DNA from 2 places in the Paenibacillus nanchangensis genome. Region 1 is predicted to be linked to the other one. Evidence: riboswitches for the same ligand, from Rfam matches in the RefSeq annotation. Region 1 holds a riboswitch; the other holds the start of a gene.
The links. Region 1 has a riboswitch for cyclic di-AMP ahead of ACE6ED_RS24445 (ubiquitin-like domain-containing protein). Riboswitches for the same ligand answer to the same signal wherever they lie in the genome.

Region 1 (15,821 bases):
AGGGTAGAACAAGAACATGAGCTTATCAAGACAAAGCAGCTTTCAGGATCAGGAGAAAAAAAGCACGGGCAGTCTGTACCTGGTAGCTACACCGATCGGCAACCTGGAGGATATCACTTACCGGGCTGTGCGGATGCTCCGGGAGTGCGAGATTATTGCTGCCGAGGATACCCGGCAGACCCGGAAGCTGCTGAGCCATTACGAAATTTCGCCGGCGATGCTGTTCAGCTATCATGAGCACAATAAGGCCGCAAGCGGGCCTGAACTGATCCGCTATATAATAGAAGGAAAAAATTTAGCGCTCGTCAGCGATGCAGGTTTGCCGGCCATTTCAGACCCCGGGGCGGATCTCGTGGCACTGGCCGCAGCCGAAGGAATTCCGGTGATTCCTGTTCCTGGAGCCAACGCCGCTTTGTCCGCACTGATTGCTTCGGGGCTTTCTACCGATACGTTTACCTTTGTCGGATTTCTTCCCCGGGACCGCAAGGAGATACTTGCACGTTTAGCAGGTCTGCGGATGTCTCAGGGAACGCTGCTGTTTTATGAGTCTCCGCACCGGGTAGTCCGTACACTCGAAATCATGCAGGAGGCTTTTGGCGACCGGCGTGTCGTATTGGCCCGGGAACTGACGAAACGCTATGAAGAATTTGTCCGCGGTACGCTGCAGGAATGTCTGGTTTGGTTGGAAGAGCATCCTCCGATGGGGGAGTATGTCATTGTTTTGGAGGGAGAGAGCAGAGAGGCTGTGCAGCTGGCGGAATCAGCATGGTGGCAGGAACTGACGCTCGAGGAACATGTCGCCAAATATGAGGAAGAAGGAATGCCGCGCAAAGAAGCATTGAAACGGACGGCTGCCGATCGCGGCGTATCCAAACGGGATATATACAATGCGCTGCTGCCCAAATCTGACATGTAACGGAAGATTTAGCTGACAGGAATGGCGACAAAAAGTAAGCGGGCAGCCGGAATAACAATAATTGGGCAAAAAAAAGACCTCCCGGGCGGGGAGGCAAGGAGATATAAAAAGGTTAGAATTAACAATTTGGATAAATCTATTATACCTTATCTTTGTTAATTTGTCACAGGGGTTGGGATGGTGGAGATGCAGTCCAGACACACAATTTTTCCCTTGAAGTACGTTACATTCTCGGCATTGCCGCAGAAAATGCAGGCGGGTTCGTATTTTTTGAGCATGATGCGTTCTCCGTCCACGTAAATTTCAAGCGCATCCTTCTCTCCAATACCAAGCGTGCGGCGCAATTCGATCGGAATGACAACCCGTCCCAGTTCGTCGACTTTTCTTACAATGCCCGTTGATTTCATCATAACAATCGCTGCTCCTCTCAAATACTTACCATGGTTCCTATTAGTCATTATTCGACAATGTTCACCGTTTTATGATATTTATAATACCAACCATTCCCAAAACAGTCAACCTACTTTTGAGCGAATTTTAAGTTTTTTTCTAATATTTATAGTTAAAATGTCAAAAAAGCGCACCTATTTATCTAAAAAGTGGGAGAAACAGGAGATTAAATTGTAAAACGTTATATCGACACGTTTCGACATAATAAAACATATGACGCCAAAAAACACAGAAGGAGTTGAGCAGAGTGGTCCATAAACCCTTAAGCGAAGAAAAAGTATTTAAAGATCCGGTACATAATTATATCCATGTGCAGGACAGCCTGATTTGGCGTTTGATCAATACAAGGGAATTTCAGCGGCTCCGCCGGATCAGGCAGCTGGGAACCTCGTATTTGACGTTCCACGGCGCAGAGCACAGCCGGTTCTCCCATTCCCTTGGTGTATATGAGATCACACGGCGCATTATTTCCCAGTTTGAGCGCGGAAATTATGGCGGTTGGCTGCCGGAGGAGAAGCTGCTGACGCTGTGCGCCGCCCTGCTGCACGATTTGGGCCACGGTCCGTTTTCCCACTCTATAGAAGAAGCTTTTGAAATGCACCATGAAGACTGGACGTGCCGGATTATTTTGGAGGACACGGAAATTAACCGGATTCTGTGTGAAGTTAGCCCCGAGTTTCCGGAAAAAGTAGCTTCGGTAATAAAGAAAACCTATGAGCATGACATCGTGGTAAATCTTGTTTCCGGACCGCTGGATGCCGACCGGATGGACTACTTGCTGCGCGATGCCTATTATACCGGCGTTAACTATGGAACCATAGATGTCGACCGTATTTTGCGGGTGCTTCGTCCGCATGACGGCCGGGTTGTGGTCAAGGAATCTGGCATGCACGCTGTGGAAGATTATTTGATGTCACGTTATCAAATGTACTGGCAGGTCTATTTTCACCCCGTCACCCGGAGTTCGGAAATCATTTTACGGCAAATTTTCAGACGGGCAAAAGAGCTGTTTCAGGAAGGATATGCATTCAGCTTTATGATGGAACCGCTGACGCACCTGTTTAAGGGAACCGTAGACGTGGAACAGTATCTGCAGCTGGACGAGGCGCTTGTTCAGACAGCATTTATGCAGTGGACGAAGGAGCAGGATGAGCTGCTGAGCCAGCTGTGCTGCCGTTTCATTCATCGCAGGCTGTATAAATATGTAGAGATGGAAAGTCTGGATCTGGAAACAATTGATGATATCCGCCGCAGTTTTGCCGAAGCGGGGTTACATCCGTATTACGACCTTGAAATTGACTTTCCGACCGATCTTCCTTATGATGTGTTCCGGCCGGGCGAAGCTTTTCATGGCAAGCAAATTCTGCTGCTCGACCGTCAGGACAGGCTCAGGGAAATTTCCGAGGTGTCGGATATCGTCCGCTCCATCAGCGGGATTCACCGGGGCAGGTACCATTTATATTTTCCGGAGGACAAGCTTAGGAAGGCTCTTCCGCAGCTTCCCGAATCCATTACCCGGCTGTTCGGCAAATAAAACAATTTGGTTAAAATTTATGCATAAATAACCGGACTGGAGGAATAGAATTATGGCTTTATTTGACACTCACACCCACCTTGATGCCCCGCAATTCGACGAGGACCGGGAAGAAGTGATTAACCGCGCTTTTGAGGCTGGTGTAAATAAAATGATCAATGTCGGATTTAATCGGGAGACGATCCCGTCAACGATGAGGCTTGCCGAATCGTACGCGAATATTTATGCAGCAGTAGGATGGCACCCGCAAGATGCGGTCACCATGGAAGACGGGGATTTGGACTGGATTGCTTCGCTTTGCGCTCATCCGAAGGTCGTGGCAATCGGTGAAATTGGCCTTGATTACTATTGGGACACTTCCCCAAAAGACATTCAGCAGCGGGTTTTCCGCCAGCAAATCGGATTGGCCCGGGAGCTGAAGATGCCGATCGTCATTCACAACCGTGATGCACATGAGGATGTGGTCAAAATTTTGCGGGAAGAAAAAGCGCAGGAAGTGGGAGGCGTCATGCATTCGTTTTCGGGGAGCTGGGAAACGGCAAAAATGTGCCTGGATCTTGGTTTTCACCTCTCCTTTGGCGGACCGGTCACCTTCAAGAATGCCAAACAGCCAAAAGAGGTGCTCGCCAAGACACCGATGGACCGTCTGCTGATCGAAACCGATGCGCCTTACCTGACTCCGCACCCTTTCCGGGGCAAGCGAAATGAGAGTGCGCACGTGAAGCTGGTGGCCGAAGCGGCGGCGGAAATAAAAGGATTAAACTGGGAAGAATTGGCCGAAATCACTTATACGAACGCGCTGGAACGATTTGGGATTCGTTGAAATCGGGAGAAAAACCGTTGAAAAAAAGAGCTTGGCCGATGTATTAAAGTTTTTTAATCAAGAAATCGAGGAATATTACAAATTTTTAACCATATATTTAGATAAACGTGGTTGAAGCCCGCTTTACAAGATGCATCAAAACAGGATATCATCTTTTCAGTGCAATGAGCTGTTTATATGACAGCCATTGATCATGGATCGTCTCGCTGAGTCCCCTTAACCGGGGAACGGGGGAACCGGTATTGTCTGCCGTATAAGCGTACATAACGTACACCTGGTGTATTGCAGGCCGTATTCTGATTCTTTATGTGGTCTTTGGGGTGAATTCAAGGGCAACCGCCATGAGCGGGTGACCGGAGATAGGGCGACTCTCTTTCGTCCGAACCCGACAGCTAACCCCGTAAGCGCAAGTAAGAGAGGAAACCTCGTGCATGACACTTCCGAGCATTCAAGCGTCGTCAGAAGCCACGAAAGAGTCCTCCTATTCAGAACTCTTTTTAGGCTTCTTTCTTTTTGAGTAATCGGAGGCTGCCTTGGACACTGTTATATAACAGCTATCCATGGCCATTGCCGGGCAGGCGATTTGTGAGCAGGAGCGCGTCGTTATTCCAGACGTTTTTCCTGTGTCAATCTTGATAGCTGCGTCAGGGCCGAGCTTCATCCGGCTGCAGTGGCGACGGGGCTATTGTAAGGAGGATGGATAGAATGGGCGTATTCCAACCAGAGATCTCCCATGAATCACCAACATCCAGCGTGTCCTACGATTTAGGTTTAAGGTGGAAGCAATTGAATTGGCGTGTGCTATCGGTTACAGGCGTTCTTTCGATTGCCATTGCCCTGCTTATCCTGCTGTATGTAGATCTGCAGAGCAGCAAACAAATCACTTTAGTCATAGACGGCAAGGCACAGACGCTTGAAACCCGCGAGTCGCTGCTTGGCGACCTGCTGTCCAAGGAACAAATTCCGCTCCAGCCGCATGATAAGATATCCATGGCTATGGACGGATCGTTATCCGACGGAGACCGGATTGCCATCGTCCGGGCACGCAGCTTCAGCATTACCGTTGACGGCAAGACTGAACAGCTGCACACGACAGAAAACACCGTCGGCGAAGCAATTAGCAAACTGGGCTACAGTCTGAAAGGCCATGACAAAATTTTTCCTTCGTTACACACTCCGATAACCGCCGGCATGGAGGTAAAGATTGTCCGCATTAACAAACAGGTTGTACAGCGGACGAAAAGCTTGCCTTTCCGTGTCATCAAGACGGCGGATCCCACCCTGCTCAAGGGCAAGACCAAGGTAACACAGGCAGGCGTACCGGGCGTTATGATCCAGCATATCGAAAAAGTCTATCAGGACGGCGAGCTGGCATCCATGCGCATGATCGGTAAAGAGGTCAAAACAGCAACCAAAGATAAAGTAATTGCCGTTGGAACCAAACCGCTTCCTAAGCCTGTTGTCGTCAAGGCCGCTGCCGCTACTCAAGCCAAAGCCAAAGCTACAGCAACCAAAGCAAAATTCAGCAAAACTGTCCGCAAAGCGGGAGTTGATTTTGAGTACAAACGCATGATCAAAAACGTGTCCATGACAGCTTACTCTTCACAAGAGCCGGGTATTGGCACCCGTACCGCATCAGGCACACGTGTAACGGAAGGGCGCACCATTGCGGTGGATCCCAAAGTGATTCCGATCGGCTGGTGGGTGTACATTGAAGGCCTTGGATTCCGTCGTGCCGAAGATACCGGCGGCGCCATCAAAGGCAACAAAATCGATGTATACTACGATTCGCTCAGCCATGCTCTAAACTTCGGACGTAAATCACGTACCGTGTATGTGATTGGTCCGTCGAAGCCGGAGCTGAACTAAACGGCCGTTTTGCAAAAAACGCCGGAATGGGCTATAGTATAGGGAGTTAAACGGAATATCCTGTAATTTGGTGATACCTGAGCGGGCGCTCATCACTCTTATACATTCTTTACCCAAAAGAAGGGGCGTGTCCTCTTCTTTTTGGCGTTATACCGATTGTTTTTGCCTTTACCGTATAGTTGTTAACGGGATACATATTTCCTGCAGGAGGAAAGGAAGAATAGGATTATGATCAAGGAACTTATTGTCGTGGAGGGGAAAAGTGATACGGTCGCTGTGAAGCGGGCGGTTGACGCCGACACCATCGAGACCGGAGGATCGGCCGTTAACCGGTCTGTCATCGCCAAGATTGCCCTGGCGGCCGAGCGGCGCGGCGTCATCATATTAACCGACCCCGACCATGCAGGCGAACGGATCCGCAAGATCGTATCGTCCAAAGTTCCAGGCTGCAAGCATGCTTTTATCCCGGAGCGGGATGCAACGCGCAAAGGCGATATCGGAGTGGAAAATGCTTCACCGGAAGCGATCCGGCATGCTCTTAAGCATGTGCATACCTCGTTTGAGGGCAACCCGCCGGTCATTGAGATCGGCGATCTTATGGAAGCCGGGCTGCTGGTGCATGAGCGGGCCGCAGAACGCCGTATGGCGCTCGGCAATCTGCTTGGTATCGGCTACTGCAACGGGAAGCAGCTGTATAAGAGACTGGCGATGTTCGGCATCACGAGAGAGGAATTTGCGGGCGCGGTCGCCCGAATCGAGCAGGAGGGCGGCGGAGTATGAACGGCAGAGAGGATATCGCCTCGCCGAGGCGAACGAAGGAAATTATTAACCGGCACGGCTTTTCGTTCAAGAAGAGCCTGGGACAGAATTTTTTGATCGATCAGAATATTTTGGACAAAATTGTAGGTGCAGCCGAGCTTGACGGCTCAACGGGAGCGCTGGAAATCGGTCCAGGCATCGGCGCGCTTACGGAACGTCTGGCAGAGGCCGCAGGAGCGGTCACCGCTGTTGAGATTGACCAGCGTCTCATTCCGATCCTGGAGGAAGTGCTGGCACATCATCCGCACGTAAAGGTGCGGCATGCCGACGTGCTGAAGGTGAATCTGCCGGAGCTGTTCAAGGAGGATTTTGCCGGCGTGGACAAGGTCAGCGTAGTGGCGAACCTCCCATATTATTTAACAACCCCTATTCTGATGAAGCTGCTGGAGGACAAGCTGCCTCTGCGGCACATTGTGGTGATGATTCAAAAGGAGGTTGCCGAACGTATGGCGGCTGCGCCAGGAGGAAAAGAATACGGCAGCCTCAGCATCGCCGTCCAATATTACAGTGAGCCGGAAATCATCTGTACGGTTCCGCATACGGTTTTTATTCCGCAGCCTAATGTCGATTCCGCGGTGATCCGATTGAAAATCCGCGAGCGTCCCGCCGTGGAAGTGGCGGACGAACAGCACTTTTTTGAAGTTGTACAGGCTTCTTTCACACAGCGGCGCAAGACGATCGCCAACAATCTGAAGGCCCGGTTCTTCCCCAAAGAGGGCCGGGAGCGCCTGGAAGCCCTGCTGGCGGATGCGGGGATTGATCCGGTTCGCCGGGGAGAGACGCTGAGTCTGGAGGAATATGCAAGACTAAGTGATGTTTTGCTGGCGGCAGGCGTAAGCTAAGCTGTGAAAGACTTGGGATGTGAGTATAAGGCCGTAAGGGCGGCCTAACGTCCGCTGGAATACCGGCGAACTCCAATCCCGGATGAACCAACCGGAGCATTTGCCCATACATTGGGGTAGAGGTGATGTTCTGATGAACCTGGGAGATTTGGTCGTCCGAAAATCGTACGGCGGGGATGTAACGTTCCGAGTGGAGCAAATGCTGCAGAATCAGGCCATCATTAAAGGGACTGAATTCCGGCTGCTGGCTGACGCCCCCTTGGACGACCTGATGCAGGTGCCCCCGCTTCGGATGACAGAACGCGGACAGCGGGCACAGATTAAAGCCAGACAATCGTTGTCCCAAATCCGGAAGGAACGGCAGGAAATAAGCGAACGCAGCCTGGCCCAGCTGTGGAAGGATATCCAGCCGGAGAATGATCCGCTAGGAGGCGGGACCGGCGGGTTGTGGAATCAGCCGTCCAAGGATAAGGCCTATTTTGAAGTGCCGGGAAAGGTGCTGCATCTGGACGGGGACCCGGCTTATCTCAATAAAAGTCTGAATCTGTATGGACAGCTGCGCATCCCCGCCGAAGGCCATCATGTCCGGGAAAGCGAAATGGCCGACGCCTTGTTTCGCCTGCTTCCCCGGGTACGCCCGAATATTGTGGTGATTACCGGTCATGACGGTGTGCTCAAACGGCCTCAGCCATATGACTTATACAGTTTGAGCAGCTATAAAAATTCGCAGAATTTTGTGGCGGCGGTCCGGACGGCGCGTGAGTATGAACGGAATTTTGATGCGCTGACGATTGTGGCGGGGGCCTGCCAGTCGCACTTTGAGGCGCTGCTTCAGGCGGGGGCAAACTTTTCCAGCTCGCCGGGGCGTATTTTGATTCATGCCCTCGATCCGGTCTATGTTGCGGCCAAAGCTGCGCTCACCTCAATCCGGGAAACGGTGAATTTAAGCGACATTTTGCAGCATACGATTAGCGGCGCCCAGGGTGTGGGGGGGATTGAGACACGAGGCAGCTACCGGATCGGAATGCCGGGGCTGCAAAATTTGTCCACGCTCAAAGTAACGCCTTCCGTGATCGGATGAGATACGGTGACAAACGACAGAGAGGACTCCGCCAGGGGTCCTTTTTGTATGGAAAGGGTACGCAAAAAAGTCGTTGACAACAACCATCTGATTCCACTATAATTATTTGTTTGTTTGACATTTAGTTAAATACGCGGTATAATGGACAAGGAAAGAGGTGGTCGTCAGGCAATGGCTAATAACGCGCTGTTGGAAATTAAACGCAGTCTCGAAGCACACGTAGGTCACAAGATTACCCTCCGTGCGAACGGGGGCCGTCGCAAGACTGTCGAACGCACCGGTGTCCTGGAAGAAACGTACCCTTCTGTCTTTATTGTGAAGCTGGATCAGGAGCAGCAGACATTCAAACGCGTCTCCTACAGCTACGCCGACATTTTGACTGAATCCGTGGAAATCACGGTATGTGAAGATGAAGGGCAAATGAAGATCACGTATATCAAATCTTAGCAGTTCAGTTCTTGAGCGGCCTTCCTGCGGGGAGGCCGCTTTGCTATTCTTTTAACAACGGAACAATAAAATTAAATTCGGATATAGGGGCGGAGTCCGGTACACAAAAGAGGTGTATGTTTGACCGCCGGGCTAAGCATACTAAGGGTGTACCCATATTTTCATTTTTGTCCAAGGAGGTCAACGTGGTGAGCCGAAGAAGACGGAGCATGATGTCGGAGGAACTGAAGACGGAGCTTGCGAAGGAACTTGGCTTCTACGATACCGTGGAGCGTGAAGGCTGGGGCGGCATTCGGGCCAAGGATGCGGGGAACATGGTGAAGCGGGCGATTCAGCTGGCTGAACAGGCTGCCCGTAGCTCCAAGTTGTAGCGTAAGCTGCACGGGGGCCCGGTCCTCTGCCGGCGTAAGCCTTACGTCTTGAAGCAGAAGAAGGATGAGACCGGCCGGGGGCCTGTTTCATCCTTCTGTTTTATCCAAAGGTAAAAGCACGGCGTAATCGGCGTATCTCCGTGTCAGGATAAGGAATGGACTTCATATCGAGATTTTTTTATAATATGTTAAGTTGTTTTTGAGGGGAAAAGTGAGAAATGGGTGAACGCCGTGAAAAGATATGAGAAAGCGCCGGCCAAAATTAATCTGATGCTGGATGTGCTGCACAAACGTCCGGACGGATTTCACGAAGTCGAAATGATTATGACAATGGTGGACCTGGCCGACCGGCTGGAGCTGTCCGAGCTGCCCAGGGATACCATTATTATAACTAGCCAGGCAGGATATATTCCCCTGGATGAAAAAAATCTGGCGTTCCAGGCAGCCAGGCTGATTAAGGACCGGTATGGAGTTCGCCGAGGCGTACATATTCACCTGGACAAACATATTCCGGTAGCGGCGGGATTGGCCGGTGGCAGCAGCGACGCGGCTGCGGCTTTGCGGGGGCTGAATGCCCTCTGGGAGCTTGGCATCCCGCAGGAGGAGCTTCTGCAGCTTGGAGCGGAGCTTGGTTCGGATGTGCCCTTCTGCATAACCGGAGGTACAGCGCTTGCAACAGGCCGGGGAGAGAAGCTGACCCCGATCGCCAATCCGCCTCAATGCTGGGTGGTGCTAGCCAAACCGCCGATCAACGTATCCACCGCTGAGGTGTACGGTAGACTCCGCAGCAGCCGTATCGCAAAACATCCGTCCTCCGCGGCAATGCGGGCGGCAATCGAAGCCGGAGACTTCGGGGCGGTCTGCGGGTTGCTGGGCAACGTGCTGGAAGAGGTGACGCTCCCCATGCATCCGGAGGTCCGCCGGATTAAAGAGACGATGGAAAAGTTGGGGGCGGACGGCGTGTTGATGTCGGGCAGCGGACCGACTGTGTTCGGCCTCGTTCAGAAGCAATCCAAGGTGGCCCGGATTTATAACGGACTCCGGGGCTTTTGTAAGGAAGTTTATGCGGTTCGCCTGCTGACATGAACGGGCATCTTGTGTAAAGCCGTACAAAAGTGATATATTTTTGTATAATATTCGGTTTTGGCGAGGAGTAGCCCGTGAAAAAACTAAAAAGAAGTCAGCGTTTGGTAGATATGACCCAATTTCTGCTGGAAAAGCCGCATGCGCTGCTGCCGCTGGCCACGTTTGCGGAACGGTACGGATCGGCCAAGTCTTCCATCAGTGAGGATTTAGCTATTATCAAGGAAGTATTTGAAGGCGAGGGCATCGGCGACCTGCAGACTTTGGCGGGAGCCGCCGGCGGCGTGCGGTTTATTCCAAGAATTCCGAAAGAAGCGGCGCTGGAGTTCATTACCGGTTTGTGCGGACAGCTGGAGGACAGCGACCGGATTTTGCCTGGCGGTTATTTATATATGTCGGATCTGCTGGGCCTGCCGTCATTGATGGAAAAAGCCGGTCAGATTATCGCCACGGCGTTCCACGGCGTGGACATTGACGTCGTCATGACGGTGGAAACGAAGGGGATCCCTCTCGCTTATGCCACCGCGTCCCAACTCGGGCTTCCGGTTGTTCTTGTCCGCAGGGACCATCAGGTTACGGAGGGTTCGGCCGTCAGTATCAACTACGTCTCGGGTTCCCACAAAAGCATCCATACGATGTCCCTTTCCAGACGGGCGCTGAAAGAGAAGTCGAGAGTACTGATCGTGGACGACTTTATGAAGGCAGGGGGCACGGTTCGCGGCATGGTGGACCTGCTCGGCGAATTTAATGCGGTTGTCGCTGGCGTAGGCGTGCTCGTGGAATCCGGGGTTGTGGAGTGGGAGGAACGGCTGCTCCATGATTATGTGTCCTTGGTAAAGGTGTCCGAGGTCGATCCTAAAGAACGGCGGATCACGGCAAGCCCGGGCAATTATTTCGAAAATTAACCTCTGGCGGTGTTTGTCGAAATCTTGTGGAATCCACAAGAAAGAAAACGAAACTTGTCAGAAACCTCCGAACGAAAAAAAATTCTTGCCATACAGGTATTTTATGGAACAAAAAAGAAGGATTTTGGTTTGCTTGTGTGGAACTATACACCAAGTCTCTGATGGAAAAAGGTGGTGAACACACACAATGCAAATCACGGATGTCAGACTCCGCCGCGTCAACTCTGAGGGGAGAATGAAGGCAATCGCATCCATTACCATCGATAACGAGTTTGTTGTTCATGACATTCGCGTCATCGACGGCAATAACGGAATGTTCGTGGCTATGCCGAGCAAGCGTACACCGGACGGCGAATTCCGCGATATCGCGCACCCGATTTCTTCCGGCACACGCGAGAAGATCCAATCGGCGGTTCTGGCCGAGTATGATCGCGCCGCAACCGAAGAGGAAGTGATTGAGGAGGGTGCTTAATCTGACGGCAGCCGCCATTAGCGGCCCGCGGTCATACCGATATCGATATGCCCGAAGCAAATGCTCCGGTCCGCATACCGGTAACCGGGAGGGGCATCTATTCCCGCTTTTCTAATTGGGGTTCGAAGAAAAGGGAACCATCGTAAAGATGGTTCTCTTTTCTTTTTGCCTGGAATGAGATATATTCAGTAATGAGTTCAAGAGTAGGAGGTCGGCATTCTTGAAAAGAATGGCTGTAGTCCTTGCCGCAGGTCAGGGCAAACGTATGAAATCCAAATTATACAAAGTTCTTCACCCCGTTTGCGGGAAACCGATGGTGGGGCATGTATTGGATACAGTAAAAGCAACGGGCTGCGAACGCAGCATTGTTATCGTAGGCCATGGGGCAGAAGCCGTCCAGGCCTATTTGGGCGCTAAAGCGGAGTATGTGCTGCAGGAGCAGCAGCTGGGTACCGGACATGCGGTGCGCCAGGCCAAGGAGCTGCTTGGCGGCGAGCAAGGCACAACAATCGTTATTTGCGGCGATACGCCGCTTGTACTGCCGGAGACGCTGGAAGGCATGATGGCGCTGCACGAAGAACGCCAAGCCGCAGCAACCATTCTGACGGCGGTGATGGAGCAGCCTGCGGGCTACGGCCGGATTATCCGCGGCGAAGACGGCGGAGTGCGGAAGATTGTAGAGCAGAAAGACTGCTCGCCTGAAGAAGATCAGGTTCGCGAGATCAACACAGGCACCTATTGCTTTGACAACGCTAAGCTGTTTGCTGCGCTTGAGCGTGTGACCAACAGCAATGCGCAGGGCGAGTATTACTTGACGGATGTAATCGGTATTCTCCGTGAACAGAACGAAACCATCCTGGCTTACCAAACGACGGAAGAAGCCGAGTCCATCGGCATTAACGACCGTCTGGCGTTGTCCGAGGCGGAAAGTCTGATGCGGCAGAGAATCGCGCGCAGACATATGCTGGGCGGCGTAACGATTATCGATCCTGCTTCGACTTACATCGGCGCAGAGGTGACAATCGGAGCAGATACGGTCATTTACCCGGGAACCTCTCTTAAGGGGGCAACCGTTATTGGAGAGGATTGCAAGATTGGTCCTTCCAGCGATATTGAGGACAGCCGCGTAATGGACGGGGCGTGCGTGATGCATTCCGTACTGAAGCAGGCTGAGGTCGGCGCACGGACTTCCGTTGGGCCTTTTGCGTATTTGCGTCCGGACACGGTTCTTGGCGAGGATGTCAAGATCGGCGACTTCGTGGAAATCAAAAAAGCTTCAATCGGAGACGGCTCCAAAGTATCCCACTTAAGCTATATCGGCGACGCAACTGTAGGAAGAAATGTGAATATCGGATGCGGTGCGATCACCGTGAACTATGACGGGTATAATAAGGCAAAGACGGAAATTGAGGATGACGCCTTCATCGGCAGCAACGTCAATCTGATTGCACCCGTTAAAGTCGGTAAAGGCGGTTATGTCGTGGCGGGTTCCACCATCACCCATTCCGTTGCGGAGAACGATCTGGCTATTGCCAGAGTGCGGCAGGAGAACAAACCGGGCTACGCGGACAAAATCCGTTCGCGGGCCAAGGCGAAGAAAAACAATTCGAAGAATCCATCATAGAACGCGCCGGAATTGAAATTTAAAGAACCGTCACGGAGGGTTTGCATTTTATGACTTATCTTGATTCCAAATTAAAAATCTTCACCTGTAACTCCAACCCCAAGCTTGCTCATCAAATCGCCGACTATATCGGCATTCCGATGGGCGAATCGCATACGACCAGCTTCAGTGACGGAGAGATTCAGATCAAGTTGTCCGAGAGCGTGCGGGGCTGCCATGTCTATGTGGTGCAGTCCACCTGCGGCCCGGTCAACGACAACCTGATGGAGCTGTTGGTGATGGTGGATGCGCTGAAACGCGCGTCCGCCAAAAGCATCAACGTGGTTATCCCGTATTACGGTTATGCCCGCCAAGACCGCAAGGCGCGTTCGCGCGACCCGATCACGGCCAAGCTGGTGGCGAACCTGATCGAAAAAGCCGGGGCACACCGTGTGATTACGATGGACCTGCATGCCATGCAGATTCAGGGCTTTTTTGATATCCCGGTGGATCATCTGCTCGGCGTGCCGATTTTGGCCCAATATTTCCGCTCCAAGCAAATTGAGAATCCGGTTGTAGTGTCTCCCGACCACGGCGGAGTGGTCCGCGCCAGAAAGCTGGCTGATTTCCTGAATGCGCCGCTGGCCATTATCGACAAACGCCGCCCTGAACCGAATGTGAGCGAAGTGATGAACATTATCGGGAACATTGAGGGGAAGACGGCGATTCTGATCGACGACATCATCGATACCGCCGGAACGATCGTGCTGGGGGCCAACGCGCTGATGGAAGGCGGAGTAAAAGAGGTTTATGCCTGCTGTACGCATCCGGTATTGTCCGGACCGGCGCATGAACGTCTGGAGAACTCGCCGCTGAAGGAAGTTATCGTAACCGATACGATTCCGATCCGCAGCGAGAATCCGACCTCCAAGCTGAAGGTATTGTCCGTTGCTCCGCTGATGGGCGAAGCGATCATCCGTGTGCATGAGGAGCTGTCTATCAGCAAGCTGTTTGAAATCGAGTAAGCGTAAGACAGGCTATCCGGATCAGGGTTACTCCTTCCTAGAGAAGAGGTAACCCTTTGCCTGCGTGAAGCGGCCGGATCAATATCCCGGCCTGGAGACGAAGGTAAACCGGCTGCGGTTGTACAGCGTTCCTTGGAGTTCGGCGAAATGCGTGTCGACCGCGGTCAACAAACCGATATCCACATGGACGCCGTCACGGTATACCTCGACCGGTATCCCCTGCTCGATATGATACTGGAACTGACGATGGAGCGTAAGCACTTCGCCCGGGTCAAGCATCGCTACGATCACCTGTCTTCGTGTCTGGGATGGGGGGCGAAGCGATGGCCTGGCAGACCAGGAACCGCTTCTATATTGCTATTGTACCAAAATTGGGCGTCTCCTGCCGGAGCGCCGGGGAAAGGAACGGGCTGCATAATGAAATGGATCGTCGGTTTGGGCAATCCCGGACCGCAGTATGCCAAAACCCGGCACAACGTTGGGTTCATGGCGCTTGATACGCTAGCTGCGAGACACGGGATTTCGTTCAACCAGAATAAATGCAAAGCTGTAATTGGCGAAGGAATGATTCAGGGCGTCAAGACCGTCCTGATCAAACCTATGACTTATATGAACCTGTCAGGCGAGTCCGTCCGGGCTTATATGGACTATTACAAAGTACCGCTTGAAGATATGATTGTCGTCTATGACGACCTGGATACGGAAATCGGCAGAATCAGACTCCGTTATCAGGGAAGCGCAGGCGGTCACAACGGGATTAAGTCGATTATTCAGCATACCGGCACCCAGGTGTTCAACCGGGTCCGGATGGGAATTTCCCGGCCGGAACCGGGGTTTGCCGTCGTAGACTATGTGCTGTCGCCATTCCCTAAAAAAGAAAGCGATCGGCTGTCAGCGATGATTGACTCGACTTGCGATGCGCTGGAATACAGTCTGGACCACTCCTTTGAACACACCATGGCAAAGTTCAACGGGTGAGGGCCGGGGCAGGCTAAACGGAAGACTAGCGGGCATACTGAAGGTATAACGTATCTTCAGGAGGCATATAGATGGCAATACATTATGTGTGCAGGCACTGCCGGACCTTTCTCGGCAGCCTTCCCGCCGGCCCGGCCACGGAAATGCGGCTTGGCCTTCATTCCTTGACCCCCGACGAGCGCAGGGATATAATAGCGTATGATTCTGAAGGGGAAACTACGGTTAAGGTCACCTGCGACTACTGCAAGGAAACGCTGGAGCAGCATCCCGAGCTTAGTCTGCTGGCCAATCCCCTCCAGTAAGAAGGAAAGAATCCATTTAGATTTTTACGAGGCGGCTGTCTCCGTGTCATCCGCAAGCCTTGGCGTATGAGCTGAGGCTTCTTTTCGATTTTGAATAACGACCGGCCTGCCGGGACGCTGATGCAAGGTTGGCGCCGGAGGGCCGTAAGAGAGGTGCGCCCTTTGCTACAAGGTCTTATCCAAGCTTTTTCACAAGATACCGACTTCCAGTCCATTGTCCGCGGCGTGGAAGCCGGAATGAAGGAACAACTGGTCTCGGGACTATCAGGATCGGCTAGGCAGATTATACTGGCCGCCCTGC
Region 2 (15,821 bases), on a different contig from region 1:
TGCAGCGTCTGTCGCAAAAATTGGGCGTGACCAACATTTCACTCTTGGTAAAAACCGAAGGGGATGTAAAGGTTGCTCGCTCCTCAGATCCGAAGGAGATCGGGTTATCCACAAAGTCTTGGGGATTTTGGTATACTGCGTTCCTGCAGCTGTTTGAGAAAAGAAATGTGTCGATCGAACAGGGACAGCGCATGGAGCATTTCTGGTCGGGACCGTTCGAGTATTCCTCTTCCAATCCGGAGTATATCGAGAAATGGGGATATTATTATGACGGAAAACGAAACTATCTGATTGATCCCTATATACGCAGTACTTCGATAAGCGATTATGTCCGAATTATGAGTCCCAACGAAATTGTCGAGCAAATGAAAGAGGCGAATCCGCGAATACTGGAGATTACCGGGTTCAATCCCAATACCTTCGGTACGGATACTATGGAAGCCGATGGAGAGGATAGGGTTAACAGCAAGCTGCGGAACAAACCGATCAAATACGGCACATACCGGTACGGCAACGTCACAGAAGATAAAGCGGCGATTCAGAATGTGCTCGATTATAAAGAGCCGTACACTATGGAAACGACGGTCCGGGGAGAAAAGGTTCTGAAGAGCTTTATTCCTGTAACGGAGCCGACGTTGGGGACGTATGTGATCGCGGTGGTTATGAACTATAATGCGATTTCGGCTGTAGTCAAAGACCAGCTGCTCAATAACCTGTCGATTTCCCTGCTTCTGCTCGCTTTCTTTTTCCTGCTCAGCTATGTGCTGGCAGGGTTTATCACCCGGCCAATTCAAGCGATTTTGGCCAAAGTTAACGATGTGGCGCGCGGGAACTTTGAACCGCCGCTTAATGTCCGCAGCAGGGATGAACTGGGGCAGCTGTCCCTGCGGATCAATGCGATGACCCGCAATCTGATGCAGCATACGAGCCGGCTGGGCCAGACACTTGAAGAAAACCGCGCGGTAAAAGAACACCTGGAGTCCGTGATCAACGGCACGTCTGACGCCATCCATACTGTCGATATGGAAGGACGGATTATCAGCGTCAACCGGGCGTTCGAAGAGCTGTACGGCTGGAGCGCGGAGGAAGTAATCGGCCAGCGGCCGTTGCTGGTGCCGGACAGCGTCCGGTTCCAGGAGGATACGCGGCTGGAGGATCTGAAGCGGGGAGAACAGCTGCCGCCGCTGGAGACGATCCGGTTGAAACGGGACGGGACGATTGTGGAGGTCAGCATCAGCTCCTCGGTTATTCGCGACGAGGAAGGCCATCCGCAATCTGTTATTCACGTCTCGCGGGATATGACGGAACGGAACCGGATGGAGGAGCTGCTTCGCCGTTCGGAGAAGCTGACCACAGTCGGCCAATTGGCGGCAGGCGTAGCGCATGAGATCCGCAACCCGTTAACGACGCTGCGGGGATTTCTCCAGCTTCAGCAGGAGAAAAAGGTTCTCGTGCCGCTGCATGTCGAGCTGATGTTGTCCGAGCTGGAGCGGATCAATTTGATTGTCAGCGAGTTCCTGATTTTGGCGAAGCCGCAGGCGGTGCATTTTCAGTCAAAAGATGTGCGTTATATCCTGAGTGATGTGGTGTCCCTTTTGGACAGCCAAGCACATTTGTATGGAATTGAGTTCGTTGCGGACTTTTCTTCGGTTCCGGGTACGGTTCACTGTGAAGAAAACCAGTTGAAACAGGTGTTTATCAACATTATGAAAAATGCAATCGAAGCCATGCCGAGCGGCGGAAAAATCACCATTCAGCAGTCGATCGAGGAAGCATTTGTCCGGATCGTGATTTCGGACCAAGGGCAAGGCATCCCCGAAGAGATGCTGCCGAAGCTTGGCGAACCGTTTTTCACCAATAAAGAGACCGGCACAGGATTGGGCCTGATGATCAGCCAGCGTATTATTCAAGCGCATAAGGGCACGATGGAGATACAGAGCGAGGTGGGACGCGGGACGTCCGTCATCATCAAGCTGCCCGCAGGAGACCTGCTGAAGCAGGATAAAGGCGAAGAGGCGTCTCCTGAGGCCTAGAGACAGATCGGAGTGAACGACAGCATGCGGATCAACAAATTCATCAGCGAGACCGGTTACTGCTCCCGGCGCGAAGCAGACAAGCTGGTGGAGAGCGGCAGGGTAACGATTAATGGAGAGACGGCGGTGCTTGGCAGCCAGGCGGAGGCGGGCGACGAGGTACGGATTGACGGCAAACCGCTTCTGTCGACCGCCAAAACCGTGTATATTGCGTTAAACAAGCCGGTAGGGATTACCTCCACAACAGAAGAACACGTAAAAGGCAATATAGTTGATTTTGTTGGGCATACGGAGCGGATTTTTCCAATCGGACGTCTGGATAAGGATTCGGAGGGGTTGATCCTCTTAACCAATGACGGGGATGTCGTTAACAAGATCCTCCGCGCGGAGGGCCGGCATGAAAAAGAGTATATTGTGACGGTTGACCGGCCGGTAACGCCTTCTTTTCTGACAGGGATGGCAAGCGGCGTAAAGATTTTGGGAAGCAAAACACTGCCCTGTGACGTGACCAGAGTCTCGGACAGAGTATTCCGGATTATTCTGACAGAGGGCAAAAACCGGCAGATCCGCAGGATGTGCAGCGCATTCGGTTATGAAGTGCGGCGGCTGCAGCGGATCCGGATTATGAACATCCGGCTGGGGACGCTCCCTGTCGGAAAGTGGCGGGATTTGACCGATAGCGAGAAGGAAGAGCTCGGCCGGCTGCTGCAGTACCGTCTGCTGTAAGGATAGCGCCCCGTCTCCTCCGGCCTCCCTGCTCCTTGGATGACACATCAGCATGTGTCTGTAACGAGTGAGTAGGTGGGGAAGTGCAGCAAAGTGAGTAGATGGGAAAGAACTGCAAGAGTGCAAGCGAGTAATGCTTGTAAGGGCGTATAAGACGCGTCCCGTAACGATGCGGGTAAACGGATAGAGCAAGCAGGGCACAAATAAAGGACTCTCGATGACCGAGAGTCCTTTATCGTCTAATTGGCTGGTTTAGCCGGATTCGCTGAGATGGTCTGTTTGCCGTCCTGATATTTACGCAGGATGGATACTTCGACCCGCCGGTTCTTGGCTCTTCCTGCAGCTGTGTTGTTATCGCTCACCGGCTGATATTCGCCGTAGCCGATTACACTAAACTTGGTTGGATCGAGGTTTTTGTTGAGCAGCAGGATCTTAAGGAACTGTGTAGCGCGGTTGGCGCTCAGCTCCCAGTTTGAAGAATAGATACTGTTCGATATCGGAATATTGTCTGTATGGCCTTGTACGACCACATTATAATCCGGGAACTGCTGCAAAATGTAGGAGATCGACTTGGCCAGCTGGCGCGATTCATCTTTGACAGCTGCCTGTCCCGAAGCAAACAAAGCCTGGTCACTGATCGTGATCATTAGCTGCGACTGATTCAGCTTGGTACTGAGCAGGTTGGTTAACCCGCTTTTTTTGATGTATTCGTCAAACTGCTTCTTAAGTTTCTCCAGATTCTCTTGTTCTTGCTGGCGAAGCTTCGCCAGGTCCTGGTTGCCGGTGTTTTCGGCCACCACATTGTCCATCTGTTCGCCTTTGCCTTGATCCAAGCTCGAATCGGTAGGTGCGGCAGCGCTGTGGTCCAGGACGCCTGTGCCTCCGTTAAGGACCATACTGAAGGCTTGGCTCATTTCTTCGAATTTCTTGGCGTCGGTGGCGCTCATAGCGTACATAACCAGAAACAGGGCAACCAGCAGGGTCATCAAGTCGGAATAAGGCAGCAGCCAGGATTCGTCGGCATGCTCCTCGTGATCCTCGTGCCGGGCCTTTTTACTCACTTGTGCCGCCCTCCTTCTCGGTGTTCATCTTGGCGCGTTCGGTCGGCGTCAGGAAGACGGACAGTTTCTGGTTGATCGCGATGGTTGAAACGCCGGACTGAATAGACAGCAGGCCTTCGAGCATCATCATCCGAATCTCCATCTCTTGCTTGGACATCCGTTTCAGCTTGTTGGAGATCGGGTGCCAGAGCACGTAACCGGTAAAGATACCAAGCAATGTGGCGATAAAGGCGGCGCCAATTGCGTGAGCGAGCTTCTCCATCTCACTCATGTCCGCCAGAGCGGCAATCAGACCGATAACGGCCCCGAGTACCCCCAGCGTAGGCGCGTACATCCCGGCTTGGGAGAAAATAAGCGCGCCGGCTTTGTGGCGCTCCTCGGTGGCGTGAATATCCTCCATCAGGACGTCGCGTACAAATTCCTGGTCGTTGCCGTCGATAATCATCCGCATGCCGTTGCGCAGGAATCCGTCTTCAATTTCGTCAACTTTCGACTCCAATGCGAGCAGGCCTTCGCGGCGGGTGATGGATGCCCAGTCCATGAACATGGAGATCAATTCCTGTTTGCTGATCATCTTCTTGCGCTTTACGGTCATCAAAAGCAGTTTAGGAGCTTTCTTTACCTCGTTAAACGGGAAGGCCATGAAGACTGATGCAGCCGTCCCCACCAATATTATGACGTAAGCGGCAGGATTGTTTAGAGCTGTCAGTGGAGCATGTTTTAGCACCATACCGTATACAACAGCAACTAACCCTAGTACTAAACCAATAATTGTTGAAATTTCCATTTATGCACCTCGTCCATGAGATTTAACCGTGGTCCGTCTTTGCCGCGCAGTTCGTCCCTGAACATGCGGCAGGGTACCGTAGCGTATACATCGTGACGTATATTCTTATTTATCGACAGGGCAAGCTTTTTTGTGAAGTGATATTTTTAGGCTATAATGGAAAAAAGGAAGATCAGCCTATATGCGAAAACGGAGTGATACAACGTGGGAGTAAAGCACGGGAGAGATTATGGAGAAATATTGACGGACCTGACCAAGGCGGTCTCGATGATCCCGGACAGTTATCTGTTTTTTGAAATGGACCCGGAGGATTGGGAGCAGCTTCCTGAGGAATCCAAAGCGGAAGTATGGGAAGCGCTTGCCGAGGATTTGTTCTACGGGCTTGGCAGTGAACCGGTTATTCATGTCGGCAGCGGTGTGGTAATGCATGATCCGGATACCCACCGGATTAATGTGATGGCCGGGGAGGAAGACCTGGTATCGGTGGAACTGGTCTAACGGCAGGCGGGTCCAAAGGAGGATTTGCCCGAAAGTCAGGCCGCGTGGTAAAATTACAGGAGAAACGACTCAGCGAATACGGTGCGTTAACGAATAGCCGCACATCGTATTCATATTTATCAGGAACCGGGAATACATTTAACCGAAAATGGCCTTTTTTCTGGCGCATCCCTTGGACCAAGCAGCTGAGGGATGTTTTGCTTGAAGGAGGCGTCAAGCCGTTCGCAAGCAAACGGTAGTAAGGGAGGATATACCATTGTTATTCACTGAGGCAGAGCTGCAGGAGCAAGTCGGCAAGCTGGAGGGTTGGAAGCTGGATGACGGCGTGCTGGTGCGCAAATACGTCTTCTCCGAATTTATGAAAGGCATTGCGTTTGTCGATGAGGTGGCTGCCATCTCGGAAGCGTTTGATCACCATCCGCATATCACAATCGACTACAAGAATGTGACGTTAAGACTGACGACACGCGAAGAGGGCGGAGTAACGGCGCTGGATATACGGGAGGCGCACGAGTTCAACGAGGCGTTCGAGAAGTCGCGGGGCGGACAATAAATCAGGACGTGCAGAATAATTCAATATAGCAGGGGCTAGAGGCAGGCAGAGATCGCGGAGCGGATTCCGGACGGTCTCTGCTTTTTTGCTTAGAGACGCAAAAAAACCGCCGAATACACAGTCTGTACCCGGCGGCCCCTTAACGGGAAGGAATTCAGTCATTTCATTTCGGACAAATACATGGCCACATTGGCAATCTCTTCGGGTGCAAGCTTGTCTTTAAAGGACGGCATCTGTCCGCGTCCTTTGCTGATGACTTTGTAGATCGCTTCAGCGTCATGCTGGCTGCCTTCATTTTGCAGGCTTGGGCCGACGCCGCCCTGCAGCTGGTCTCCATGGCAGCTGATACAGTTGGCTTTTACGGTCGCTTCCGCAGCCGCGGTATCCAGCTGGACTACAGGCATGGTCGGATTGTTCTGCTCGGCGACCTGCTCTTTGCCCGGCAGAGTAAACATCAATATAACTGCGAACGCGCAAGCCAGGAAAAATAAACCGCTCATCAACCATTTTTGCATCCCATTCGTCCTTTCTATGTAAGCTCTTCCCTCATTATAACGGAAGGTGAAGCGGTATCATAGCCATTGTGTCAAAAAACAGACAAATATTAGCGGGTATTCCCGCTATTCCAACCCTTCACTGTGCGTCTCGTCATAGACCATGCAGTAAAAAGGCTTCATTCCGTTGGGGGTTTGGCGTTCATAGGTGTCCGTGATCGTAAATCCGCTTCGCTGATAGGCGCGGATAGCCCGCTGATTCCAAGTCAGGACTTCGAGATCAATCTCCTGCCCCGGGTAGCGGCGGCGGGCCTCCCGAACCAGGGCTTTTACGAAAGAAGGACCGTTACCCTGGCCGCATAAATCGGGGCGCATCCCGATGCCCAAACGGACCACCCGATCCATAGGAAACAACTGACCGAAACCGCATAGTTCACCTTTAACGTCAAGCACCGAAACATACTGGCTATCGCGCAGCTCGGGATCTCCGAACTCCACGCCAAGCGCCTCCATCTGCTCCCAAGGCAGCCAGCCGTATATATTGTAAGGAGCCTCATATTTCCAGTCACATACCGCTCGCGCATGTTTGACTTGCATGGGAATAACCTGAAATAACCGCGGAGATACAGACATAGGCGGGCACCCTTCCTTCATTAATTAGGAACTAACCTGGGGAGGAGAGACCGTCCGTTTCCCCATCATTATTATATACCTAATCCGGACAGTTCGAAGCAAGCATCCAGTTGAGTGGAGAGGTGAACTTGACAAATGAAAAAAAATTTGAATTTCTGATCCGAAATAGGCCTAAAGGCTGTTTGATACCCGGTGGTAAGGGTAAATTAGTGATGTGTAGACAAAAAAAGACTCCTTCCAAAGATTTCGGCAAAAATCTTGGGAAAGAGCCTTTGAATGGTGAATGTGATTACATTACATCATCGTTGTCTTCCGATTCCGTGGCGACGGACTCGTAAGTGTCGGTACTCATAATTCGTTTGGCGCCAACGTAGCGGTTGACGTAGTAGCTATCGTTCAGCGAGCTGATGGTTACACCACGTTTTGAGGAGGCATGAGCAAACTTTCCGTCGCCCACATATACTCCGACATGGGACACGCCTCTGCCGCTTGTGTTGAAGAAGACGAGATCTCCCGATCTTAAATCATCCCGGGAAACTGCGGAACCCATCTTGTATTGGGCCCCCGATTGATGAGGAAGCTTGATACCAAGCTTGTCGAATACGTACATAGTGAATCCGGAGCAATCAAATCCGTTAGTGGTGGTTCCGCCGGAAACATATTTCGTTCCAATTGCGGCCTCAACTGCGGAGTCCAGCTTGGAGTCTGCAAAAGCGCTTCCCGCTCCGAGGGTAAGTGCGAGGGAAAAACTGAGGACTGCGGCTGCCAACTTCTTCTTCAAAATATAAACCCCTTCCATGCCTGCGAGGTTAGCTTAAGGATTCGGTAGAAGGTTCCCCTATGACCCCTCTAATGACAGGAGGTCAATTCACCCAAAACTGGTTCCCCCGCTTCCCTGTCCGTCAGGGAACTCGGCGATTCTGATTAATGAATTCGGCGTTATGATCAATGAGTGACAAAAGCTTAGCAAATTATACGGCATTCGTTACAAAAATGTTACTAAAAACTCACTGCGCTTATTGTAACAAAGTAAAAGCCGGTTGGCAATCTTTACTTCCCCGCTAAATGGGGGGCAAGGTCGTTTTTTGAATTGAATGCGTTACCAAAAACCCTGTAACCACGCGGCTTTAAGCGGTTTTTATCATTTTTATGTCTTTTTTCCTGAACTGAGGTTTCAGCGAAAAAAAATAAGGGTAATAGGGAGAATAAGGAAAAGGAAAAACCCGGAAATTCGATTGCGGCAACAATCGGCTCCCGGGCTCCATTGATTAAAGTGAGGATTGTATAGAGGAGATTCGATCAATCGTAGGCTACAGTCTGATATTTGGAGGTACTCATAACACGTTTGGCGCCAACGTAGCGTTTGGACCAATAGCTTTCACTCAGCGAGCTGATGGTTACACCACGCGAAGAAGAGGATTGGGCGAACTTTCCGCCGCCAACATAAATACCTACGTGTGATATGCCTCGTCCTGTCGTGTTGAAGAATACGAGATCGCCGGAACGAAGCGCGCTGCGTTTTACAGCCGTTCCAATGTGATATTGAGATTTCGATGTACGGGGCAAAGTCACGCCCAGTTTCTTAAATACATACTTGGTGAAGCCGGAGCAGTCGAAGCCAGAGGTTGTAGTGCCGCCTGTCTTGTAGCTTACTCCGAGAGTAGAAGAAATGACATGGTCCATTTGGGTCGCTGCGGAAGCGCTTCCGCCCCCCACTGTGAAGGCAATCACAAGGCCCAGCGTTGCTGCGGTCAGTTTTGTCTTGATGGAACGTGTTTTCAACTAGTTGTTCTCCTTCCGGTGCCTGCGAGGTTAGCTCAAGGATTCGGTAGAAGGTTCCCTATGATCTCGGAATGAGATCAATTCACCCACAACTGGGTCCCCCGCTCCCCCGGTGCTGGGGAATTTGGCATGTTACGCACCTATAATGACTTGTCCAATCGGTAACAAATTAACGAGTAAAGATTACAAAGTTGTTACTAAGTACAGGTGTCATTGTAACAGAGGCCCGGACGTTTTGCAAATATTTTTGGCACATCGCTTCTAGTCAAAAGGGCGCACACAACAAAGCCGCCACCCGATAAGGGCGGCGGCTTGTGCCGCGAACGTTTCAGTTCCGTTGTTTGCTGCTCCAGAGATGATATTGGGCAGCGATTCCCCACAGTTTAAAAAGAGTGGCCGGGAACGGCGCGGCTTGTCTTGCAAGCAGCGCGGGCAGTCCGGGCCAGAGCCAGCCAACCAGCAGCGCCAGCAAATGGCTGAACACGCCGCCGGCTCCTAAAAGGAGCGATAAGCCGGTGGCCGGGACAATATTTTTAAAATAAGTCATTAGTGCAGCGGCGATGCTGCGGTTATGAACATACCCGAATTGCATATATAGGAAACATTGCCGGATGATATAGGCGTACAGCGCCCATCCTGCGGCATAAGCCGCGGCGGTTAACAGCAGAGCCGGCTGCAAATAGGAAGCCGTGGTCAGCGTGTAGAGCTTCGGACCAAGCCAGCAGAAAGGCAGCAGGGTCAGCCCCCACTCCGCCAGACTGAACAGGAACACGGGCCAGCCGTACCGCTTCATGCCGGGAAAAAGAAACAGGCCGCGGTTGCCGAGACTCTCCTGTTGTAGCTCGTACAGCAGCCCGGCGCGGATCAGCGGGGACACCAGCATACGCAGCAGCACCATTGCCGCCAGCGTCCAAAGCCAGGTGCGGACCTCGGCATTTTCCAGCAGGCTGAACTGCGCCTCGACGTAATACAGCAGTTTGGCGGTGCTGTCGGCATTTTCCCGGAGCCGCAGCAGAAAGGGATAAACAGCATCCCGGACAAAACTGTAGAGGAAGTAACCCCACAGCAGACGATATACGAACAAAAGAATGAGAATATAAGTCTGCTCTTTAACACTGCGCCAGCCGCGGGCAATCGGCGTTTTCAAGCTCGTTCACCTCACCAGGACAAAATGCCAAGCACGGTCTCTATAAATTTGGCGACGCCCAGCGTCCACCGGGAGGCGGTCTTCGGATCCAGCTCCGCCTTGCGGAAATTGTTCCAATGCTTCGTTTCCAGCAGCAGCGTCCGGTCCGGATCGATTTCGGCGTGAACCAGCGGCGCGGTATGCCGCAGACGGAAGGTTGTGCCGCTTCGGGTGCCGTCCCATTGTTTTTGCAGCGTCCGCCCGTCTGCGAAGGTGAACCGGACAGGCACCGCAGGATACTCCGCTCCTTTTCGCCCAATCTGGACGACGGACTCATAGCTTGCCGCCCCGTCCGTTTCATCGCGGTTTATCTGGATGGAATCAATGGCAAAGTCCGCCGTACCGCCCGAATACACATATTGATCAAAATAGGACTGCCACGGTTTGCGGGTGACCTGTTCGACAACCTGCTGAAAATCACGGGTCGTCGGATGCCGGAACCGGTATTTTTCCGCGTAGGTCCGCATAATGCGGTCCATCGTTTTGCGCCCGGTCTGGCGCTCGATGTCTTTTAGGACAAGCTTGCCGCGCAGATAGACATTTTGCGTGTAGATGTCCGCTCCGCCGTATTTCCACGCCTCCAGCTTCAGCGGGGCGGGAGAAGTGACGAAACCTGCCTGCAGCGGGAGATTCGGCACCGCTCCGTACTCCTGTTCCATCAGCCGGTCTTCGGCATACGAGGCAAAGCTCTCATCCAGCCAGGCTTCTTCAAATTCATTGCTCGCGATCATCCCGTAAAAATATTGATGGGCGATCTCATGAATTACTGTGCGTTCCAGTGAGGAGTCCGGATTCGGGTCGGAAGCGCCGAAGGCGGTGACCAGGGTCGGGTATTCCATGCCGCCCGCCCCGTTGCCGTCAAGCGGCGGAACCACCACCGTGAGCGTTGAATACGGATAAGGGCCATACCATTTGCTGAAATAGGTCAATGCGGACTTGGCAGCCTGAAAATACCGCTCCTTCAAGTCTTTATGCATCGGGTCCAAATACAGCTTGATGCGCACGCCCGGCACTTCGGGCGTAGACAACGCTTCTTCGGCCACAACAAAGCGGGGCGAGGCGGCCCAGGCGAAGTCATGCACGTCGTCGGCATAGAAACGGTAGGATTTGATCCCGTTTTTGACGGAAGCGGTTCGGACGGGGAATCCCGTTGCCGCTACCTTGTAATCAGAGGGAACGGAGATCGTAACGTTATAGATACCGAAATCGCTGTAAAACTCAGAGCTTCCATGGTACTGATGCAGATTCCAGCCTTCATTTGCCGTTCCGCGGACGCCTCTGGGCTCATAAGCGCTAAGCTTCGGAAACCACTGCCCGGCCATTACAAAATCGCCGGCGGCTCCCATCCGCGCAAAGATGCGGGGCAGCTTGACCTCGAATTGGAGCCTTAAAGTAACGCTTTCACCTGCCGTTACCTGCCGGGGAAGATGCACTTTCGCCAGTGTCCGGTCGTGGGGATTGCCGTCGTCCGGCTGAACATATTGCAGTCTGTGAAGAAGAGGCTCCCCGTCCGAGGTCCGGATATCGGTCAGCGTCATCGACCCATAGCCGCCCGCCGGCATTTTGTCTTCCCGCAGCTTGCCGCCGGACTCTTTCATAAAGGTAGTGTCCGCCGAAGCGAAGGCGTTGGGGTACAAATGAAAGTACAGATCTTTGACCGGCTGGCGTCCCGGATGGGTCCAGGTAACGGTCTCCGTCCCCTTAAGCGTGTCCGATTCAGGATCAAGCCGGACGTCGATATGGTACTCCGCCACCCTGCTGCTGAGCACCGCCTCTTTGGGCCCCGCTGAAGAAGAATCGGCGCCCGTCTCCAGCCTGCTCGCCGAAGGAGGAGGCGGCTTGGCGGCGGGGGACTTGGCCGATTGCGGCGCGGATACAGACGGGCTGGTCTCGGATAAGGCGGCATAAGCGTTCGCCCCGCCCGGCCAGCAGGACACGAACAGGGATGCGGCGATCAACAGAGCCGGCAATGACAATGGCTTCATACTGGAATACCTCCCGTTGACAAGCATCTAGGGGATGTATATGTTTGCATTCGCCGCATTATTAGCTAAAATTAAATTATTCTGAAGGGAAGGGACGTGCAGCATGGATAATGTGCAGCCAGACGGCAAAAAACAGATTGCCTTAAATATAGTTAATGCCAAAAGCAAGCATAAGGGCTTTGGAGCGGGCTCCATCGATCTGAGCAACGTTTCGCCCATCATTATTGACGGCGGTGCAGCTGTAATCGATATCGGAGCAATGCATGCCAAGAGCAAGGTGGAGAAGGGGATTAAATTCACCCCGAACCGGGAGGAGGTTCCCGGAGGCCGCCAGGTATGGCTGGTGTGGGTGGCGGTGGACCGGAATGCCGAAGGCCAGTTCTACGGAGGCGCGACGGCCTGTGAAATGTGGATCGATTCAGAGGCGCGCCGCGGATGGAAGATTCTTGCGGACCATGTCAATAAACTGGATGCCGCGCTGAAACGGAAATTTATTCTGGATGGTCTGGGAGATGCAGAGAAGCGGGCGCTTAAAACGCTGCTGATATCCCACAATGAAGAGTGGTGGTCGGCTTCGCCGGAAGTCCTGAAAGAAGCGCTTGAAACCCAATAACACAAGCAAAGCCTTCACGCCTGGTATTCAAGGCGGTGAAGGCTTTGTCTGTTTCGGATGATTATGTACCAGGATGATGAGGAAAAGGTCAAAATTTGCGTTTTAACTGGCTGACTCTGGCCTGGCTGATGCCCAAAATGCGGGCAAGCTCTTTCTGGCTGGCGGCCGGATACTGCTGTACCGCTTGTTCCAGCCGCTGGCGCATTTCTTCGGAACGGGCCTTCTTGCGTCCGCTCCCCTCATACACGGCGGAAGCCGCTTCGGGGGCCGGCATATACGGCCGGTCGGACGGCTCAGGTTCACGTGAAGGGCTGGCCAGCTCGCCGAGGCAGCTGCTGCAGATGAACTGGTCCCGGTAATAGGTTACGCGGTCCAGACTTCTGCAAAAGGTGCATTCCGTAGAGGTATACTTGCGAAGCACAATGATGTTGTCATTTAAAATGAAAAACTCGATCGGGTCTCCCACTTCAATGTTGCGCGTCATCCGAATTTCGGCGGGTACCACAATCCGCCCAAGACTGTCCAAACTCCGGATCATCCCCGTATCTTTCATCCCAGCGTCCCCTTATTCCCATAGATTTGGATTGTTTTCTTGATTATACCAAAAATTATGATTCTCCCGGAAGAGGCAGTGTGTAGGTAAAATGCACGAGTCTTCCATCCGGAAATGACTTCCACTCAAACGACAGCTGCCTGCCGGAACGCCCCGTATAGGTCAACCCATCCCCGGGATAGTCCACTTCCGTATCCGGGTATTCTTCCAGCCGCACCTTGTCTTCCGCGCTGAGCAATTGAGGATACAGCAGAACAGCCTGCAGCGTCTTCCGGTCAATCACATACAGTGCGGCTTGTTGATAAGGGCGGACCAGCAGGAAATCCGGCTCCACTGCTTCTACCGCAAAAGCGTCGTCCACGCCCGTTATCTGCCGCAGATCATAGGTTTTGTACGCCTGTCCATCGGGAGTAACCAGCGTGAGCAGATGACGGTCAACAATTACCACATGCCCCTGAAAAGCCGGCACGTTCTCTTTAAACGCGAGGCCCCGGGCACCCGAGAAGCTGCTGTCCCCTTGGCGGACAAGACGTCCCTTGTGCAGCAGCGCGCGGTAACGCGTCTGATGAACATGCGGTTCGCCGTAAGCATTGTCGATATCAAGCACGGACGATTCGGAGTTAATGAGCCGGGACCTGATGCTGACCCAATCCAGTTCGCTTCGGCCAATCTCCAGTATGCCGGACCGAACCGGCGTCCGTCCGCTTTCCCCCGTATAAATGACGCCGTATTCCCTGTTCAGCCAAAACATCCGGCGACCGTTGACGCTCTTTATGTATTGCTCGCTGTACGGAAGGGAAATATCGGAGCCGCCGTCCCAGGTCACGGGCAGGCTGAAAGCCTTCGCGAAAAGAGAGTCCGGCACATAAGTTACTCCGTTTTGGACTAGGACGGGAGCACCCAGCTTAATCGTCTTGTTGGTGATCGTATAAGCCTTGGGCTGCCCGAGCTTCAGACTTACGGCCTGATGCAGGCCCGTGACCTCCACCGAGGAATTGGCAGGGTTCCACGCGACCTGCAGGTCAAGCGGGGCGGCGGTCTCCTTGAGCGGGAGATAGACGGTGCCTGCACGGCGGAAGGCCTCCTGCTCCAGTGTGCGGGTAACGGCGGCGGGTTTCTCCGCTTCTGCAGCTTCGGCGCGGCCGTTATCGTGGAACCATGTTATGCCTGCGGCAAGCAGCAGCAAACAAGTGGAGATGGCTTTGGCCGCAATGCGAGTCATAAGGGCATTCCCTCCTTGTGGAAACAGCTATTCCGGCTCACGCACGTTTATGTAATAAACGTGACCAACCGATAAAGGTTGCGGAGTGAGCAAAAAAAAATGCTGTGGATAAGAAATCATAGAAAAACCCCTCCGTTTAGCGTCTAAAGGGAGAGGTTGCTTTGGGGTTCTATATCTTTATACCCAATAATGGGTCTTAGAAACGCGGAATGAAAAACAATCTTAACGGTAAGGAAAAGCCTGGTTGTCCACAACGGAAACATAGGGGTTTCCCTGCAAATAAAACCGCCAGGGGAGTGCGGCGTATTCCTCGGCATAGGCAATGTTTACCCGGGGTGAGCAGACAATAGGTTGCCCGGGCGGGGATTCACCCTCTGCCAGAAACAGCGGCCCAATGGGCCGGTCCATTCTCATGCCGTTTAGACTCCGGTCGATCCGGAGCGCCTTGCACAGCTTGCCGGGACCGCCCGAGAGGCCGGCAGGCTTCCGCTGAGGCGCCCCGCGGTATGCGGCCATAAGCCGGGCATCCTCGGGGGTAAGCGGCTCAATGGCCCGGATAAGGACGGCTTGCGGGTCGCCCTCCTGCCCTGTCACGAGATTAAGACAGTGATGCATGCCGTAAATCAGATACACGTAGGCTTCGCCCCCGCTATGAAACATGACCTCCGTCCGTTCGGTTCTTCGCCCCCCGTAGGCGTGGCTCCCTTTATCCTCCCGTCCGCCATAACTCTCCGTCTCGACGATCCGGCAGGCAATTTCGCCGTCCTCAGTCCTCCGGACCAGGCAGCAGCCCAGCAGCAGGGGCGCTGCCTCCAGCGCGGTCAATCCGTACAGCGCGGGGGGCAGCGCTTTCCAAGTTCGTATATTGCCCGGCAGGCTTTCATTCATGCTCGTACAGCCTCCTTGTCCCGCTCCGGGGCGGTTCGCTCCCCTCATCATAACGCCGAAGAGCGATCCGTTCAACGGGACCTTAACACGGCAATACAGCTTTACGACAACGGCAAAGACTCTTCGACGAAATGCTGGCGGGACGGATCAGTTCAGCCACCACCGTTTGAAATCCCCCCACCATGACCGTTCTTCCCCCGAGGAGCCGGCATCCGGCGAAGGAGAAGGTGCGGGCGGCTCTTGTGTCCCATGGATGCCGCAGTATTGTGCCGGTTCGGTGCCGCTGACGAAGGTCTCCAGCCGTTTCCCCTGACAGCCGGGGCCGGCCAGAAGCCCTGATTCAGGATCGATGTAGACGCTAACGACACCGGAGGGGACCGCAAAAATTTTCGGCGGCACATTCTCCAGCGCCTTTTCGGTGAACCGGGCGAAGATCGGCGCGGCGCGCCTTCCATCCGCAACACGAATTTCTTTGCCTTTGTCGTATCCGACCCAGACGGCGGTGGCCAGTTCGGGAGTAAAGCCGACCATCCATGCATCGGTGTCGGTTGTCCCCGTTTTGCCTGCCACGGGACGTTTGATCAGGCTGGATACACGGCTGCCTGTTCCTCCGTCCTCAAACACGCCTTCCATCAGCCGGGTTAACACATAGGCAGCGGCCGGTTCCACAACGGTTTCGCCTTCGGAGGAAGGGGCTTTGTACAGCACGGTGCCGTCAGCGTCCGTAATTTTAAGGATGGCGGTAGCCGGGCGTTTAACGCCGCCGCTGCCGATGACCGCAAAGGCACCCGCCATTTCCAGCGGACT

Region 2: another riboswitch for cyclic di-AMP. It lies ahead of ACE6ED_RS26085 (C40 family peptidase); the one in region 1 lies ahead of ACE6ED_RS24445 (ubiquitin-like domain-containing protein).

What each region holds. Positions count from the first base shown of each region.
Region 1 covers NZ_JBHOFD010000038.1:8,911-24,731, forward strand. Annotated here, with positions in the region: gene ACE6ED_RS24420 (tRNA1(Val) (adenine(37)-N6)-methyltransferase) at 1-20, shown strand, start outside; gene rsmI (16S rRNA (cytidine(1402)-2'-O)-methyltransferase) at 17-916, shown strand; gene ACE6ED_RS24430 (AbrB/MazE/SpoVT family DNA-binding domain-containing protein) at 1,072-1,326, opposite strand; gene ACE6ED_RS24435 (HD domain-containing protein) at 1,614-2,900, shown strand; gene ACE6ED_RS24440 (TatD family hydrolase) at 2,953-3,723, shown strand; cyclic di-AMP (ydaO/yuaA leader) riboswitch at 3,918-4,145, shown strand; gene ACE6ED_RS24445 (ubiquitin-like domain-containing protein) at 4,429-5,592, shown strand; gene rnmV (ribonuclease M5) at 5,821-6,372, shown strand; gene rsmA (16S rRNA (adenine(1518)-N(6)/adenine(1519)-N(6))-dimethyltransferase RsmA) at 6,369-7,253, shown strand; gene yabG (sporulation peptidase YabG) at 7,387-8,334, shown strand; gene veg (biofilm formation stimulator Veg) at 8,506-8,781, shown strand; gene ACE6ED_RS24470 (small, acid-soluble spore protein, alpha/beta type) at 8,970-9,152, shown strand; gene ispE (4-(cytidine 5'-diphospho)-2-C-methyl-D-erythritol kinase) at 9,384-10,238, shown strand; gene purR (pur operon repressor) at 10,313-11,140, shown strand; gene spoVG (septation regulator SpoVG) at 11,328-11,612, shown strand; gene glmU (bifunctional UDP-N-acetylglucosamine diphosphorylase/glucosamine-1-phosphate N-acetyltransferase GlmU) at 11,833-13,236, shown strand; gene ACE6ED_RS24495 (ribose-phosphate diphosphokinase) at 13,287-14,240, shown strand; gene ACE6ED_RS24500 (hypothetical protein) at 14,319-14,519, opposite strand; gene pth (aminoacyl-tRNA hydrolase) at 14,658-15,218, shown strand; gene ACE6ED_RS24510 (anti-sigma-F factor Fin) at 15,290-15,520, shown strand; gene mfd (transcription-repair coupling factor) at 15,683-15,821, shown strand, end outside.
Region 2 covers NZ_JBHOFD010000044.1:22,731-38,551, reverse strand. Annotated here, with positions in the region: gene ACE6ED_RS26130 (ATP-binding protein) at 1-2,033, shown strand, start outside; gene rluF (23S rRNA pseudouridine(2604) synthase RluF) at 2,058-2,759, shown strand; gene ACE6ED_RS26120 (flagellar motor protein MotB) at 2,999-3,820, opposite strand; gene motA (flagellar motor stator protein MotA) at 3,813-4,607, opposite strand; gene ACE6ED_RS26110 (hypothetical protein) at 4,812-5,105, shown strand; gene ACE6ED_RS26105 (4a-hydroxytetrahydrobiopterin dehydratase) at 5,362-5,658, shown strand; gene ACE6ED_RS26100 (c-type cytochrome) at 5,817-6,173, opposite strand; gene ACE6ED_RS26095 (GNAT family N-acetyltransferase) at 6,279-6,785, opposite strand; gene ACE6ED_RS26090 (C40 family peptidase) at 7,075-7,566, opposite strand; cyclic di-AMP (ydaO/yuaA leader) riboswitch at 7,569-7,712, opposite strand; gene ACE6ED_RS26085 (C40 family peptidase) at 8,085-8,552, opposite strand; cyclic di-AMP (ydaO/yuaA leader) riboswitch at 8,572-8,707, opposite strand; gene ACE6ED_RS26080 (hypothetical protein) at 8,896-9,714, opposite strand; gene ACE6ED_RS26075 (M1 family metallopeptidase) at 9,726-11,738, opposite strand; gene ACE6ED_RS26070 (YwhD family protein) at 11,842-12,351, shown strand; gene ACE6ED_RS26065 (AbrB/MazE/SpoVT family DNA-binding domain-containing protein) at 12,440-12,904, opposite strand; gene ACE6ED_RS26060 (copper amine oxidase N-terminal domain-containing protein) at 12,960-14,126, opposite strand; gene ACE6ED_RS26055 (DNA-3-methyladenine glycosylase) at 14,349-15,014, opposite strand; gene ACE6ED_RS26050 (transglycosylase domain-containing protein) at 15,162-15,821, opposite strand, start outside.